3 regions of the Duffyella gerundensis genome follow, and region 1 is predicted to be linked to each of the others. Evidence: predicted binding sites of a transcription regulator. Region 1 holds the regulator's gene; each other region holds the start of a gene.
The links. The regulator Fur, encoded in region 1, represses iron uptake genes when iron is present. The targets are predictions, from matches to a motif close to ATAATAATGAGAACNACTATCAA.
Positions count from the first base shown of each region.

Region 2: sufA (Fe-S cluster assembly scaffold SufA) is a predicted target of Fur. The motif match lies at 2,634-2,656, and genes of this name have one in related genera.
Region 3: fes (enterochelin esterase) is a predicted target of Fur. The motif match lies at 2,133-2,155, and genes of this name have one in related genera.

Region 1 covers NZ_LN907827.1:1,193,645-1,198,144, reverse strand. Annotated here, with positions in the region: gene ybfF (esterase) at 1-574, shown strand, start outside; gene ybfE (LexA regulated protein) at 722-994, shown strand; gene fldA (flavodoxin FldA) at 1,142-1,672, shown strand; gene fur (ferric iron uptake transcriptional regulator) at 2,033-2,476, shown strand; gene EM595_RS05455 (hypothetical protein) at 2,533-2,928, opposite strand; gene glnS (glutamine--tRNA ligase) at 3,125-4,500, opposite strand, start outside.
Region 2 covers NZ_LN907827.1:1,806,165-1,810,664, reverse strand. Annotated here, with positions in the region: gene sufC (Fe-S cluster assembly ATPase SufC) at 1-663, opposite strand, end outside; gene sufB (Fe-S cluster assembly protein SufB) at 711-2,207, opposite strand; gene sufA (Fe-S cluster assembly scaffold SufA) at 2,215-2,589, opposite strand; gene EM595_RS08365 (hypothetical protein) at 2,979-3,383, shown strand; gene ydiJ (D-2-hydroxyglutarate dehydrogenase YdiJ) at 3,403-4,500, opposite strand, start outside.
Region 3 covers NZ_LN907827.1:534,072-538,571, forward strand. Annotated here, with positions in the region: gene EM595_RS02460 (enterobactin synthase subunit F) at 1-624, opposite strand, end outside; gene EM595_RS02465 (MbtH family protein) at 617-826, opposite strand; gene fes (enterochelin esterase) at 863-2,080, opposite strand; gene EM595_RS02475 (TonB-dependent siderophore receptor) at 2,336-4,500, shown strand, end outside.

The DNA of each region.
Region 1 (4,500 bases):
CATGGCAGCTGATATGTTCGATACGCTGGATACGCTGGGCATTGAGAAAGTATCGGTGATTGGTCACTCAATGGGCGGAAAAATTGCTATGACCATGGCATCGCTGGCCGCGGCGCGCGTTGAGCAACTGGTGATGATCGATATTGCGCCGGTGGATTATCAAACGCGCCGTCATGACGCCATTTTTGCCGCGCTTAACGCGGTGACGGCAGCGGGAGTGGAACAGCGTGCTCAGGCCGCCGAGCTCATGCGCCAGTACATCGATGAAGAGGGCATTATTCAGTTTTTACTGAAGTCTTTTCACGCCGGTGAATGGCGTTTCAATGTGCCGGTTTTGTGGGACAACTATGCTGCTATCTCTGGCTGGAACAGCCTGCCCGCCTCGCCGCATGCTGCACTGTTTATTCGCGGCGGCGATTCTTCCTATCTGGATAACGCCTATCGCGACACACTGCTGGCGCAGTTTCCGCACGCGCGAGCCCATGTGATTGCCGATGCAGGACACTGGGTGCACGCAGAGAAGCCCGATGCGGTGCTGCGCGCCGTGCGCCGGTTTTTAGCTCTGCCAGCATAAATGTCTGTCGAAGCGGGAAATAATTGTTCCCTGCGCTACAGCTGGGTTATTATACCGCGCTAAAATTTACCGGCATCAGGTAAATCGGCTCATTTCAGTTACACTTTGACAGGTTCACCCTCGTCATCCTTTCACTATCGCGAAGCTATGGCAAAAGAAAACACGGACCGCACCACACTCGATCTGTTCGCAGATGAACGTCGACCGGGTCGGCCAAAAACCAGTCCGCTGACGCGTGATGAACAGCTCCGTATCAACAAGCGAAACCAGCTAAAACGCGATAAAGTGCGCGGCTTGCGTCGTGTTGAGCTGAAAATGAACGCCGATGCGGTTGATGCACTTAATGAGCTGGCCGATCGGCGGCAGATGAGCCGCAGCGAGTTGATTGAAGAGATGATCATGGCGCAATTAAAGCTATAGTCATCGCCGCGCGAGGGGAAGAACGCACAAAGCGACAAATGCACGGGCTTTGTGAGTTCCGCCCTCTCCGCCTCTCTGCTATCATTGCGTTTATCTGTGAATAAAATTCACCACCAATTAATTACGTTTCAAGAGGTTATCAAGCGCATGGCAATCGTAGGCATTTTCTTCGGCAGCGATACGGGCAATACCGAAAACATTGCAAAGATGATTCAGAAGCAACTCGGTAAAGACGTTGCAGAAGTTCATGACATTGCCAAAAGCAGCAAAGAGGACCTCGAAGCGTTCGATATTCTGCTTTTAGGCATTCCGACCTGGTATTACGGCGAAGCGCAGTGCGACTGGGACGACTTTTTCCCGACGCTGGAAGAAGTGGATTTCAATGGCAAACTGGTGGCGCTGTTTGGCTGTGGCGATCAGGAAGATTACGCAGAATACTTCTGTGATGCGCTGGGCACTCTGCGCGATATCATCGAACCGAACGGCGCGGTTATCGTCGGTCACTGGCCAACCGAAGGTTATCACTTTGAAGCTTCTAAAGGCCTGGCGGACGATAAGCACTTCCTTGGTTTAGCTATTGATGAAGATCGTCAGCCAGAGCTGACCAACGCACGCGTGGACGCGTGGGTAAAACAAATTTCTGATGAGCTTCATCTGCAGGAAATTATTGAGGCGTAAGCTGAACGCTCAATGTGGGCGCTGGCTCACATTGAGCAGATGGATTTTCCTATGGAAATAATAGATACATATTTGTAACTTTAATCGGCAAATCTGTAGAATACCCCCATCGGTCACACGCTTAATCATCTTAACCATAAAAGTGTTGGTGGTAAGCGAAATGTTAACATATGCTTGCAGCATGATTTCTTCGGACGTAGCGACATTTCTCCTTACATCCAACTGAGTTTTCAGGCTTCCCCTGTAGTTTTCATTTCGATGCTTGAATTTTATAATGAGACACAATTCGTCTAAACGTCGACCGATGTTCAGGGCTTTTCAGCCACATTGTGACTAGCAAAGTAACAGGACAATATCCGCATGACTGACAACAACTCCGCATTAAAGAAGGCCGGCCTGAAAGTCACGCTTCCTCGTTTGAAGATTCTGGAAGTGCTTCAGGAACCTGAAGGCCATCACGTCAGCGCGGAAGATTTGTATAAACGCCTGATTGATATGGGCGAAGAGATTGGTTTAGCGACCGTTTATCGCGTGCTGAACCAGTTTGATGATGCCGGTATCGTAACCCGCCATAATTTTGAAGGCGGCAAATCGGTATTTGAGCTGACGCAGCAGCATCATCACGATCACCTGATCTGCCTCGACTGTGGCAAGGTCATTGAGTTCAGCGATGAATCTATCGAATCGCGTCAGCGCGATATCGCCACGCGTCATGGCATCAAACTCACTAACCACAGTCTCTATCTGTACGGCCACTGCTCAACCGGCGACTGCCGTGAAGATGACACGCTGCACGATAAGTAAGTTCGACTCAGTAGCGTCATAAACCGGTGAATACACCGGTTTTTTTACGCCTGAATTCAGGCACACAACGTTTCCTGCAGATAACGCCAGCGCGGGTTAGCCGTAGAACAGTCAAGAATCGCCACCGCAATGCGCTTCTGGGTTTCACCATTGCGCATCTGTAACTCGCAGTACTGAATTACCACGTCAGTGCCATTCTGTGACAGGATTTCATACTCCCCGGTCGCAATACGCACCCCTTCCCGCTGGCCTTTCAAGCCACGAAACAGCGCTTCCATCGCGGTCAGAGAGAGTCGCTGCCCGGCAGGCGTAATCAGCATAAAAGAGGGGTGAAAGTAAGAGAGGAAAAGATTAAGCGTTTCTTCGGATTCGGAAGCGTTATTAAATATTCTTTCGATCAGCTGGTGCACCACGACCACGCTATGCTTCGCTTCCTGGACCATATCTGTCATTACCTGTTCCTGCTTCTCTCGGTAGAATTAAGTGCGCATAGCCTACCTTAAAAAGAATATTTAACACCCGGAGATTGATTAATTTTTGTTAACTGAGTGGGTATTTTTAACAGCGACCAGCGGCTGTGTTTGCTAGGCAGGCATAAAAAAAGGAGCGAATCCTCGCTCCTTTTTAACATTCATTCAGTTACAGGTATTATTCGCCTGTTTTAGCCCAGGTATCACGCAGGCCAACGGTGCGGTTAAACACCAGGTTAGATGGCGTTGAATAGACGCTGTCCGCACAGAAGTAGCCTTCCCGCTCGAACTGATGCGGTGTTGTTACCGCCACGTTGCGTAAGCCAGGCTCAACAAATCCCTGCCTGATAACCAGTGAATCTGGATTAATCGTCGCCAGGAATTCGTCCGCTGCGCCAGGATTCGGCACGCTGAACAGCCGATCGTACAAACGGAATTCCGCAGCCTGCGCATGCACCGCGGACACCCAGTGAATCACGCCTTTTACTTTGCGGCCATCAGCAGGATCTTTGCTCAGCGTATCGGTATCACAGGTGCAGTAGATGCAGGTGATATTGCCTTCTTCGTCTTTGGCAATGCGTTCAGCACGAATGACATACGCATTACGCAGGCGCACCTCTTTGCCCAGAACCAGACGCTTATACTGCTTATTGGCTTCTTCGCGGAAATCGGCGCGATCGATCCAGACTTCGCGGCTGAAAGGCACTTCGCGCGTGCCCATCTCCGGCTTATTCGGATGATTCGGCATGGTGATGATCTCTTCGTGCGTTGATGGCAGATTCTCAATCACCACTTTCAGCGGATCCAGAACCGCCATTGCACGCGGCGCGTTCTCATTCAGATCGTCACGAATACAGGATTCCAGCGAGGCCATTTCAACGATGTTGTCCTGTTTGGTCACGCCGATACGGCGGCAGAACTCGCGAATAGACGCAGACGTGTAGCCACGACGACGCAGGCCTGAAACGGTCAGCATGCGCGGATCGTCCCACCCTTCCACCACATTTTCGGTGACCAGCTGGCTCAGCTTGCGCTTCGACATGATGGCGTATTCAAGGTTGAGCCGCGAAAACTCATACTGACGCGGATGCACAGAAATGGTGATGTTATCCAGCACCCAGTCGTAAAGGCGGCGGTTATCCTGAAACTCCAGCGTACACAGTGAATGCGTAATGCCTTCCAGCGCATCAGAAATGCAGTGCGTAAAATCGTACATCGGGTAGATGCACCATTTGTCACCGGTCTGATGGTGAGTGGCGAACTTGATACGGTAAATCACCGGATCGCGCATCACAATAAAGTTAGAGGCCATATCGATTTTCGCCCGCAGGCAGGCAGTGCCTTCCGCGAACTCGCCGTTACGCATTTTTTCAAACAGCGCGAGGTTCTCTTCCACGCTGCGATCGCGATAGGGACTGTTTTTACCCGCAGAAGTCAGCGTACCGCGATACTCACGGATCTGCTCCGGCGTCAGCTCATCAACATACGCCAGGCCTTTATTGATCAGCTCAATAGCATACTGATGCAACTGGTCAAAATAGTTAGAGGAATAGC
Region 2 (4,500 bases), 610 kb from region 1:
CTGATAGAGCACGTGCACGAAATCTGGCTTGATGTAATCCAGGATGCGCTGATAGTGCGTCACAATGATGAATGAACGCTTGCCGTCGCGCAGCGTGTTCACGCCGTTAGCCACGATTTTCAGGGCATCAATGTCGAGGCCGGAGTCAGTCTCGTCAAGAATACAGAGCTGCGGCTCAAGGGCAGCCATCTGCAGAATATCGTTACGCTTTTTCTCACCGCCGGAGAAGCCAACGTTTACTGAGCGCGTCAGCAAATCCTGAGGCATTTTCAGCAGGTCGATCTTCTCTTCGATGAAGTCCTGGAAGTCAAAGCGATCCAGTTCACCCTGCTGACGGTATTTACGCACGGCGTTAACCGAGGTTTGCAGGAAAAACTGGTTGCTGACGCCGGGAATTTCAACCGGGTACTGAAACGCCATAAAGATGCCTTCGCCAGCGCGATCTTCCGGAGAAAGTTCCAGCAGATCTTTGCCGTTGAACGCCACCGATCCGCTGGTGACTTCATAATCTTCACGGCCAGCCAGCGTGGCAGACAAGGTACTTTTACCCGAGCCGTTTGGCCCCATGATGGCGTGCACTTCGCCTGGCTTCACTTCCAGGTTCAAACCACGCAGGATTTCCTTGTCTTCAACGCTAACCTGTAAATCTTTAATACTTAACATAAATTATCCTTCACATTGCTTTCCGGCAACGGGTAATGCGCTATCAATTAGCCCACACTATGTTCAAGGCTGATAGCCAACAATTTTTGTGCTTCGACGGCAAACTCAAGCGGCAGCTCGGAGAAAACATCTTTACAGAAGCCGTTTACAATCATGGATATGGCGTCATCTTCGCTGATGCCACGCTGCAGACAATAGAACAGCTGATCTTCACCGATACGTGAGGTGGTCGCTTCATGCTCCAGCTGCGCGCTATTGTTGCGCGTTTCCACATACGGGAAGGTATGCGCACCACACTCCGCGCCAATCAGCATCGAATCACACTGGGTGAAATTACGCGCATTGGTCGCGGTCGGCATGATCTTCACCAGACCGCGATAGGTATTCTGACTTTTACCGGCAGAAATCCCTTTAGAGATAATGGTCGATTTGGTGTTTTTACCGATGTGAATCATTTTGGTGCCGGTATCCGCCTGCTGACGGCCACTGGTCAACGCCACCGAGTAGAATTCACCAATCGAATAATCCCCTTTCAACACCACGCTTGGGTATTTCCAGGTGATTGCTGAACCGGTTTCAGACTGCGTCCAGGACATCTTGCTGTGATCGCCTTCGCACAGGGCGCGCTTGGTCACGAAGTTCAGAATGCCGCCTTCAGCTTCGCCGCCGGCAAACCAGTTCTGCACGGTGGAATATTTCACTTCGGCATTTTTGTGAATGATCACTTCCACAACCGCCGCGTGCAGCTGATAGCTGTCACGTACCGGCGCCGAGCAGCCTTCGATGTAGCTGACGTAGCTGTCTTCGTCAGCGATCAGGATGGTGCGCTCAAACTGGCCGGTTTTGGCAGCGTTGATGCGGAAATAGGTGGAAAGCTCCATCGGGCAACGCACGCCTTTCGGGATGTAAACAAAGGTGCCGTCAGAGGCCACCGCTGAGTTCAGCGCCGCAAAGAAGTTGTCGTTGTGTGGAACCACGGTACCGAGATATTTCTGCACCAGCTCCGGGTGATCGTGAATCGCTTCGCCGAATGAGCAGAAGATGATGCCCTGTTCCGCCAGCTTGCCGCGGTAGGTGGTTGACACCGATACCGAGTCAAAAATGGCATCTACCGCAACTTCACGGCCTTCGCGAACCGGCACGCCCAGCTGATTAAAGGCGTCTTCCACTTCCTGCGTCAGGTAGTTACTGTTGGGATGACTGCCATCGGTCTGGGTCGCGCCCGGCTCCGATGCACAGCTGTCGTCGCAGTTACCGCATGACGGCGCAGAATAGTAGCTGTAATCCTGATAGTTCAGGCCGGCGTAGTTCGCCTTCAGCCAGTGCGGCTCTTCCATTTGCGTCCAGGCATGATAAGCCTTGAGCCGGAACTCCAGCATCCACTCGGGTTCGTTACGCTTGGCAGAAATTGCCCGCACCACGTCCTCGTTGATGCCGTTGGCCATTTCATCGGTTTCAAGCTGGGTAAAGAAGCCCTCTTTGTACTTCAGACGGCCGCCATCCCATACCTGTACATCATCTGGGGTTTCGCTGTTTTGTGACATATCGCTATTACTCGACGCCAAAGCTCTCACCACATCCGCAGGCGTGTTGGGCTTTAGGGTTATTGAATTTAAAGATCTGGTTCAGGCCTTCGCGGACAAAATCCACTTCGGTGCCGTCGATGAAAGGCATCGCCTGAAGCGGCACAAACAGCGAGGCGCCGTTGTGCGTGAACTCCAGGTCATCCTCTTCGGCGGCGCTCACCAAATCCATGGTATAGCCGAACCCGGCACAACCGGATTGCTTAATGCCAAGACGTAAACCGCTGACTGCCGGATCGGTAGCGACAAGGTTGAGAATTTGCGTTGCCGCTGAGTCCGTCAGCGTGAGTCCTTTCCAGACAAAATCATCCGGAGAGAAAGATGCAGGATTTGCTGTTGCCATATGCTGTACCTCATGATGCGTAGCCTGGTTTGGCTGATACCCCTATGGTAGTGATAACAATTATCACTTCAACCTCTTGTTTTGCAGGGATAAAGGCGAAACGGCTTTTTTTACGGCTAATATTTAAGAATAGACGCTTAAATCAGCGGTCTGATCCACCAAAAAAGCGCTATGCTGGTTTTATAATTCCATTATATATCAATAAGTCACCGAAGACATCTTGATGCTTATTGAGAATAATAATCAGTTTACGCCCTTACCGATGCGTCTGGATTGTTAATATCAATTTTTCTGACAGGTAGCATTTATCGATAAAACTTTGCTCGCGCGATCGCTAAAAATCGCGTAGGTTATTATGATAATGATTCTCATTAGCAGGAGAGTGCGTCATGAATCGGTCCGTGTCCGCCTGGTTGCAGCATAAAATTGACGACTACAAGTTTTCTGTCCGCGATATCACCGTCGATTTTTACATGGCGCAGGCCCGACTTGATCGCTCCGGCGCTGGTATCGAACAGCTGCGACGCTTCAATGATACCTGTCTCGATATGGCAGAAATTTGTCAACTGAACGGCGACGACCAGAGCTACCTGCATGCGCTGGGCAAACTGCATCATCGACTGGTGCAGGAAATGAGTAATCCCGAGCGTGAACAGTTATTCCGCGTTCAGGCCTATCAGCTGGCCCGGTTGTCACTGACCCGTCTGTGCCATCACCTGGCACAGACCGGCCACTGGGACAAAGCCACTACGTTACAGAGCGATTTTGTTAAACACGCCGGTTCGATTTTCTAGCACATACGCGTAACAAAAATTATACCATTTCCAGCAGCGCCTGTAACGGATGTCTCACGCCATTACCCTCAATTCTTTTCACCTGGCTGCGGCAGGAATAGCCGGTAGCCAGGCAACGCTGACGCGGCAACCGCTGCATCTGCGGATGCCACGACAGCGCATAAATACCCAGCGAATTTTCAAGGTTTTTGGTCTCGTGCCCATAGGTTCCCGCCATGCCGCAACAGCCGACGCTAACGTTTTCCAGCGTGGCGCCAAAGCGAGCAAAAATGCCCTGCCACTGATTTGGTGACGCCGGCAAGGCAGTGACTTCGGTACAATGCGCAAACAGATACCAGGATTCACCGGTCTGCGGCTGAACTGCCCGCGGCGCAAGTACCTCACTCAGCCACTCCTGCACCATCAAGACCGAGAACTCGCCGCGCTTGTCGCCCAGCGTCTGCTGATACTCATCGCGATAACAGAGTACCGTCGCCGGATCGACGCCCACCATCGGCGCACCCAGCCGTGCCACACGGCGCAGGAAATCGGCGGTTTTTTCGGCGGTGCGGGCAAAGCGTTGTAAAAATCCTTTCACGTGCTGAGCCTTGCCGTTTGGTGAAAATGGCAGCAGCACCGGCTGGTAACCCAGCTTTTCGACCAGGCGAACAAAGTCATTAACCAGTTGCGCTTCATAATAGCTGGTGAAAGGATCCTGCACGATCAACACACGATTGGCTCTTTTCTCTGCGCTTTCGGCTTCCAGTTGCTCCAGCGTCATTGCGCAGGCGGGATGGCCGGAGAGCTGCTGCTTCAGTGAAGGCGACGAAAGCAGCGGCAGATCCACCATGCCAATATGCTGGCGGCTCAGTTCACGCAACCACGGCTGCCGCAGAAAGAAATTGAACGCTTTCGGCGCTTTGGCCATCAGCGGCGCGTACGTTTCCACTCCCGCAACCAGATGATCGCTTACCGGGCGCAGGTAGCGCGTATGGTAGAGCTGCAGGAAGCGCGATCGGAAGCCAGGCACGTCGATCTTAATCGGGCACTGGGTAGAGCAGGCTTTGCAGGCCAGACAGCCCGACATCGCCTCCTTTACCTCGTGCGAAAAGTCGTATTCCCCTTTGCTGGCGTACCA
Region 3 (4,500 bases), 660 kb from region 1:
CTGCCAGAACGCCTGGTCACGCTGCCATGCGGCGGACGCCTGATAGCGCTGATACTCTTCCACTACCTCACGGAAAGGGATAAACGGCGTCGGCTCGGGCGGCCGTTGCTGGCATAACGCGCTGTAGATCGCCGCAATGCGGCGGGTCAGGGCGGTAAAGCTAAAGCCGTCCACCACCAGATGATGAAAGCGTTGATACCAGAACCAGCGCTGCTCGCCAACGCGCAGAATCTGATGATGCCAGAGCGGCGCACCGCTCAGCACACGCAGATCGCCTGCCATATCCTGCTGCATCAGCTGGCGCGCGGCGGCAACCGGATCGGCGTGCTGACGCAAATCGTGCATCGCCGGGGCGCTGAACGATTGCGGCTGCGGCCACTGCACGGGCACACCATCCCGCTCGCCAAACGCCATATTCAGCGTATCCGCTTCCTGCATGCCGAGCACGACCGCCTGTGACAGGTACGACAGATCGAGAGGACCATTCAGTTCGACGTAATGAGCGACAGCGAAGGCGTTATGTTGCGCAGAGAGCTGATCGGCCATCCAGATACCGGGCTGGGCAGCAACCAGCGGCATCGGTGCCAGCTGCACCGCGTGCTGTGGCGTTAATGTTTCAGACATGATGATGACCCCCGATTTGCGTAGGCTCCTGCCAGTGTTGAGCCAGCCAGCTGTCGCAGGCGGCGCGCGGTTGTGGTCCAAATACCGGCTGCCAGCCCGCAGGCAGCGGATAGCCAGCGGGCCACAGGCTGTATTGCCGTCGTGCGTTACTCAGCACCTGGCACTCCAGCTGCGCATCGTCAAAAGGGTTGAGATGTTCCATGTCATTCTCCTGCAATAAAACCCGTTGGTGTGACGGTTAGCACCGTTGCCACAGCGACGTTAGCCCATCGAGCAAGCCACCGCGCCAGCACAGCGCATCGTGGCCGCCTTCAACCAGGCGATAGTTGACCTGATGTCCGGCATCGGTCAGCTGATGATGAAGATCGTGGTTGGCGGTGAGCACCAGAGGTTCCCGGCTACCTGCCTCAATAAAGAAACGTTGTGCCTGGCCTTGCCCCAAACCGGCGGCGATCTGACCGTTGAGCCAGCCAGGCTGTTGATCCGCCGCATTAAGTGCCCGATCGGGCCACCAGAACGATCCCGATTGGCTGATTGCCGCGCCGAAACGCTGTGGCCAGTGCAGTGCCGCATACACCGCTGACAGGCCGCCAAAGCTCTGGCCCGCCACCAGCGTTTGTTGTGGATCGGCGGTAAAGGGAATCGTGGTCTGCACCTTCGGCAGCAGTTCCTGTTGAGCCGCCAGCCAGAAATCGGCATTGCAGGGCAGCTCGGCGCTGCGGTGAGCGGTATCAATGACGTCAATCAGAATGTAAACCGCGGACGGCAGGTCGCCGCGCTGCGTCAGCGTATGCAAGGGGCCGGCGATGGGCATCTTTGTTGCCCAGAACTGCCCATCCAGCAGGATAGCCAGGGGGCGATCGGCGTGCGGTGCGCCGGTCTCGATGATCCAGATACGGCGCCGATTGCCCAAACGCGCACTCTGCCAGTCATGTGGCGGCGCGATGTGCGTTTCCTCGCCCCGATCTACCGCCTCCCAGAGTTGCTGATCGGGCGCGAGCGGCATATGCAACGGCGACACGCCATTGCCGCGTCCGCCGCACCAGCTGCGTAGAGGATTTAACGAATCGACCTGGGCGGCAGGAAGCAAGTCACGCCACCAGGCACGCAGCGTCATCATGTCCGGCTCGCCGTTAAAATCGCGCGCCTGGCGATCGGGAATCAGGCTGTAACTGCCACGCCAGGTTGCTGGGAGCAGATAGCTTCCCAGCCAGACGTCGGTGCCGGTTACGCGCTGCAGTGAGCGTGGAACAGCACGCTGATGATGATCGGTGACGCCGGTAATATTCAGCCAGACGCGGCGCAGAGGAGAGGTTGCTTCACTACCGTCGGCGTCGCGCCAGAAGAACGTGACGCGAAAATGGCGATCGTCTGCCGGTTCAATTCGCGGAATACCCGCCTGTTTTTGCGCCTGCCACCAGCTTTCACTGCCGGTCTCATTACTTAATAACGTCATACAGCGTGTGTCATTTCTTCCGCGTAAGCGGCCCGCGATAATGTAATGAATAATACTATTGATAATTATTTGCATTTGCAATAGGGTGTTTCCGCCCGTTCAGGCGCGGCTTTTTTCCGCACTATCCGCAGTGGCATGTCGGTGTTTTCAGCGTTGGCTGACGACCGCGGAAAAGCACTCCCGGGCAGGATTATCAAACGACATCATCGTGTTACCGCGTCCATTCTCCGACGCAGGTTGCTCAGGAATAACATAATGAAAAAACTCTCCCGACTCTCTTTTGCTGTTTTGCTTGAACTGGGGCTTATCGGTGGCGCGCATGCGGCCGAAGACAGTACGACTACCGATCAAACGGATGCTGAAAATGGCACGCTGGTGGTCACCGCGGCCCAGCAGAATATGCAGGCGCCTGGCGTTTCGACTATTACGGCTGATGAGATCAGGAAGCGGCCACCGGCGCGCGACGTCTCCGAGATTATCCGTACCATGCCGGGCGTTAACCTGACCGGCAACTCTACCAGCGGTCAGCGAGGTAATAACCGGCAGATCGACATTCGCGGCATGGGCCCGGAAAACACGCTGATCATGGTGGACGGCCTGCCGATAAGCAGCCGCAACTCGGTGCGACTCGGCTGGCGCGGCGAGCGTGATACCCGCGGCGACAGCAGCTGGGTGCCGCCGGAGATGATTGACCACATTGAGGTGATTCGTGGACCGGCCGCCGCGCGCTACGGTAACGGTGCCGCGGGCGGCGTGGTCAATATCATCACCAAAAAAGACACCAACCACTGGCATGGATCGTGGAACACCTATTACAACGTGCCGCAACATGATGAAGAGGGTGCCACCAAACGCACTAACTTCAGCCTTTCGGGCCCGCTCGGCGATGATGTCAGCTTCCGGCTGTATGGCGGCCTGGCAAAAACCCAGGCCGATGCGCAGTTTATCAATGAAGGCCATCAGTCGTTGCGGACCGGCAGCTACGCCAGCACTGTACCCGCCGGGCGCGAAGGTGTGGTCAATAAAGACATCAATGCGCTGCTGCGCTGGGCTTTTGCTCCGATGCAGGCGCTGGAGTTCGAGGCGGGCTACAGCCGCCAGGGCAACCTCTATGCTGGCGATACGCAAAACACCAATACCAGCGCGCTGGTGCAGAGCAAGTACGGCGATGAAACCAATCGGCTCTATCGCCAGAACTTTGCGCTGACCTGGACCGGCGCCTGGGATAATGGCATCAGCACCCGCAGTTACGCTCAGTATGAGAACACACGTAACTCGCGTATGAATGAAGGGCTGGCTGGTGGAACAGAAGGGATCTTCGCCAACAGCGACTTCTCCACCATTGAGCTAAACGACGTGCTGTTGCACAGTGAAATCAGCGTACCTTTCGAACTGGGCGTGAATCAAACCGCCACCTTCGGCACCGAGTGGAATCAGCAGAAGATGAAGGATGCGTCATCCAACACGCAAACCTTTATGAGCGGCGCGGTGGACGGGATTTCCGGCACTGATCGCAGCCCTTATTCGCAGGCAGAGATTTTCTCGCTGTTCGCGGAAGACAATATTGAGCTCACCGACAGCACCATGCTGGTGCCGGGACTGCGCTTCGATCACCACTCGATTGTCGGCAATAACTGGAGTCCGTCGCTGAACCTGTCGCAGGGGCTGGGCGATGATGTCACGCTGAAACTGGGCATTGCGCGGGCTTATAAAGCGCCAAGTCTCTATCAAACCAACCCCAACTATCTGCTCTACAGTCGTGGCCAGGGCTGTGCCGACAGCGCGGGTGCCTGTTATCTGATGGGTAACGACGATCTGAAAGCCGAAACCAGCATCAATAAAGAAGTCGGGCTGGAATGGAAACATGACGGTTATCAGGCGGGCGTCACCTGGTTCCGCAACGACTATCGCGACAAAATTGAGGCGGGCTACACGCCGGATGGCGTTTCCTCAGGCGGCGCAGCTGATGTTTATAAATGGGAAAATGTCCCTAAAGCGGTGGTTGAAGGCCTGGAAGGTACGCTGAATTTGCCGGTCAGCGACAGCATCAGCTGGAACAACAACATCACTTATATGCTGCAGAGTAAAAACAAAGAGACCGGCGATCGCCTGTCGATTATTCCGGAATATACCCTCAACTCAACGTTGAGCTGGCAGGCTATGCCAGATCTTTCCCTGCAATCAACCCTCACCTGGTACGGCACGCAAACGCCGAAGAAGTATAATTACAAAGGTGATGCGGTTACCGGCAGTGAGAAAGATGAGGTGAGCCCGTACTCTATCGTTGGCCTGAGCGGCACGTATGATGTTAATAAGTACGCCAGCGTGACGCTGGGCGTCGATAACCTGTTTGATAAGCGGCATTATCGTGAAGGCAATGCGCAGACCACCGGCAACTCGGCGACCAACGCCTGGATGTA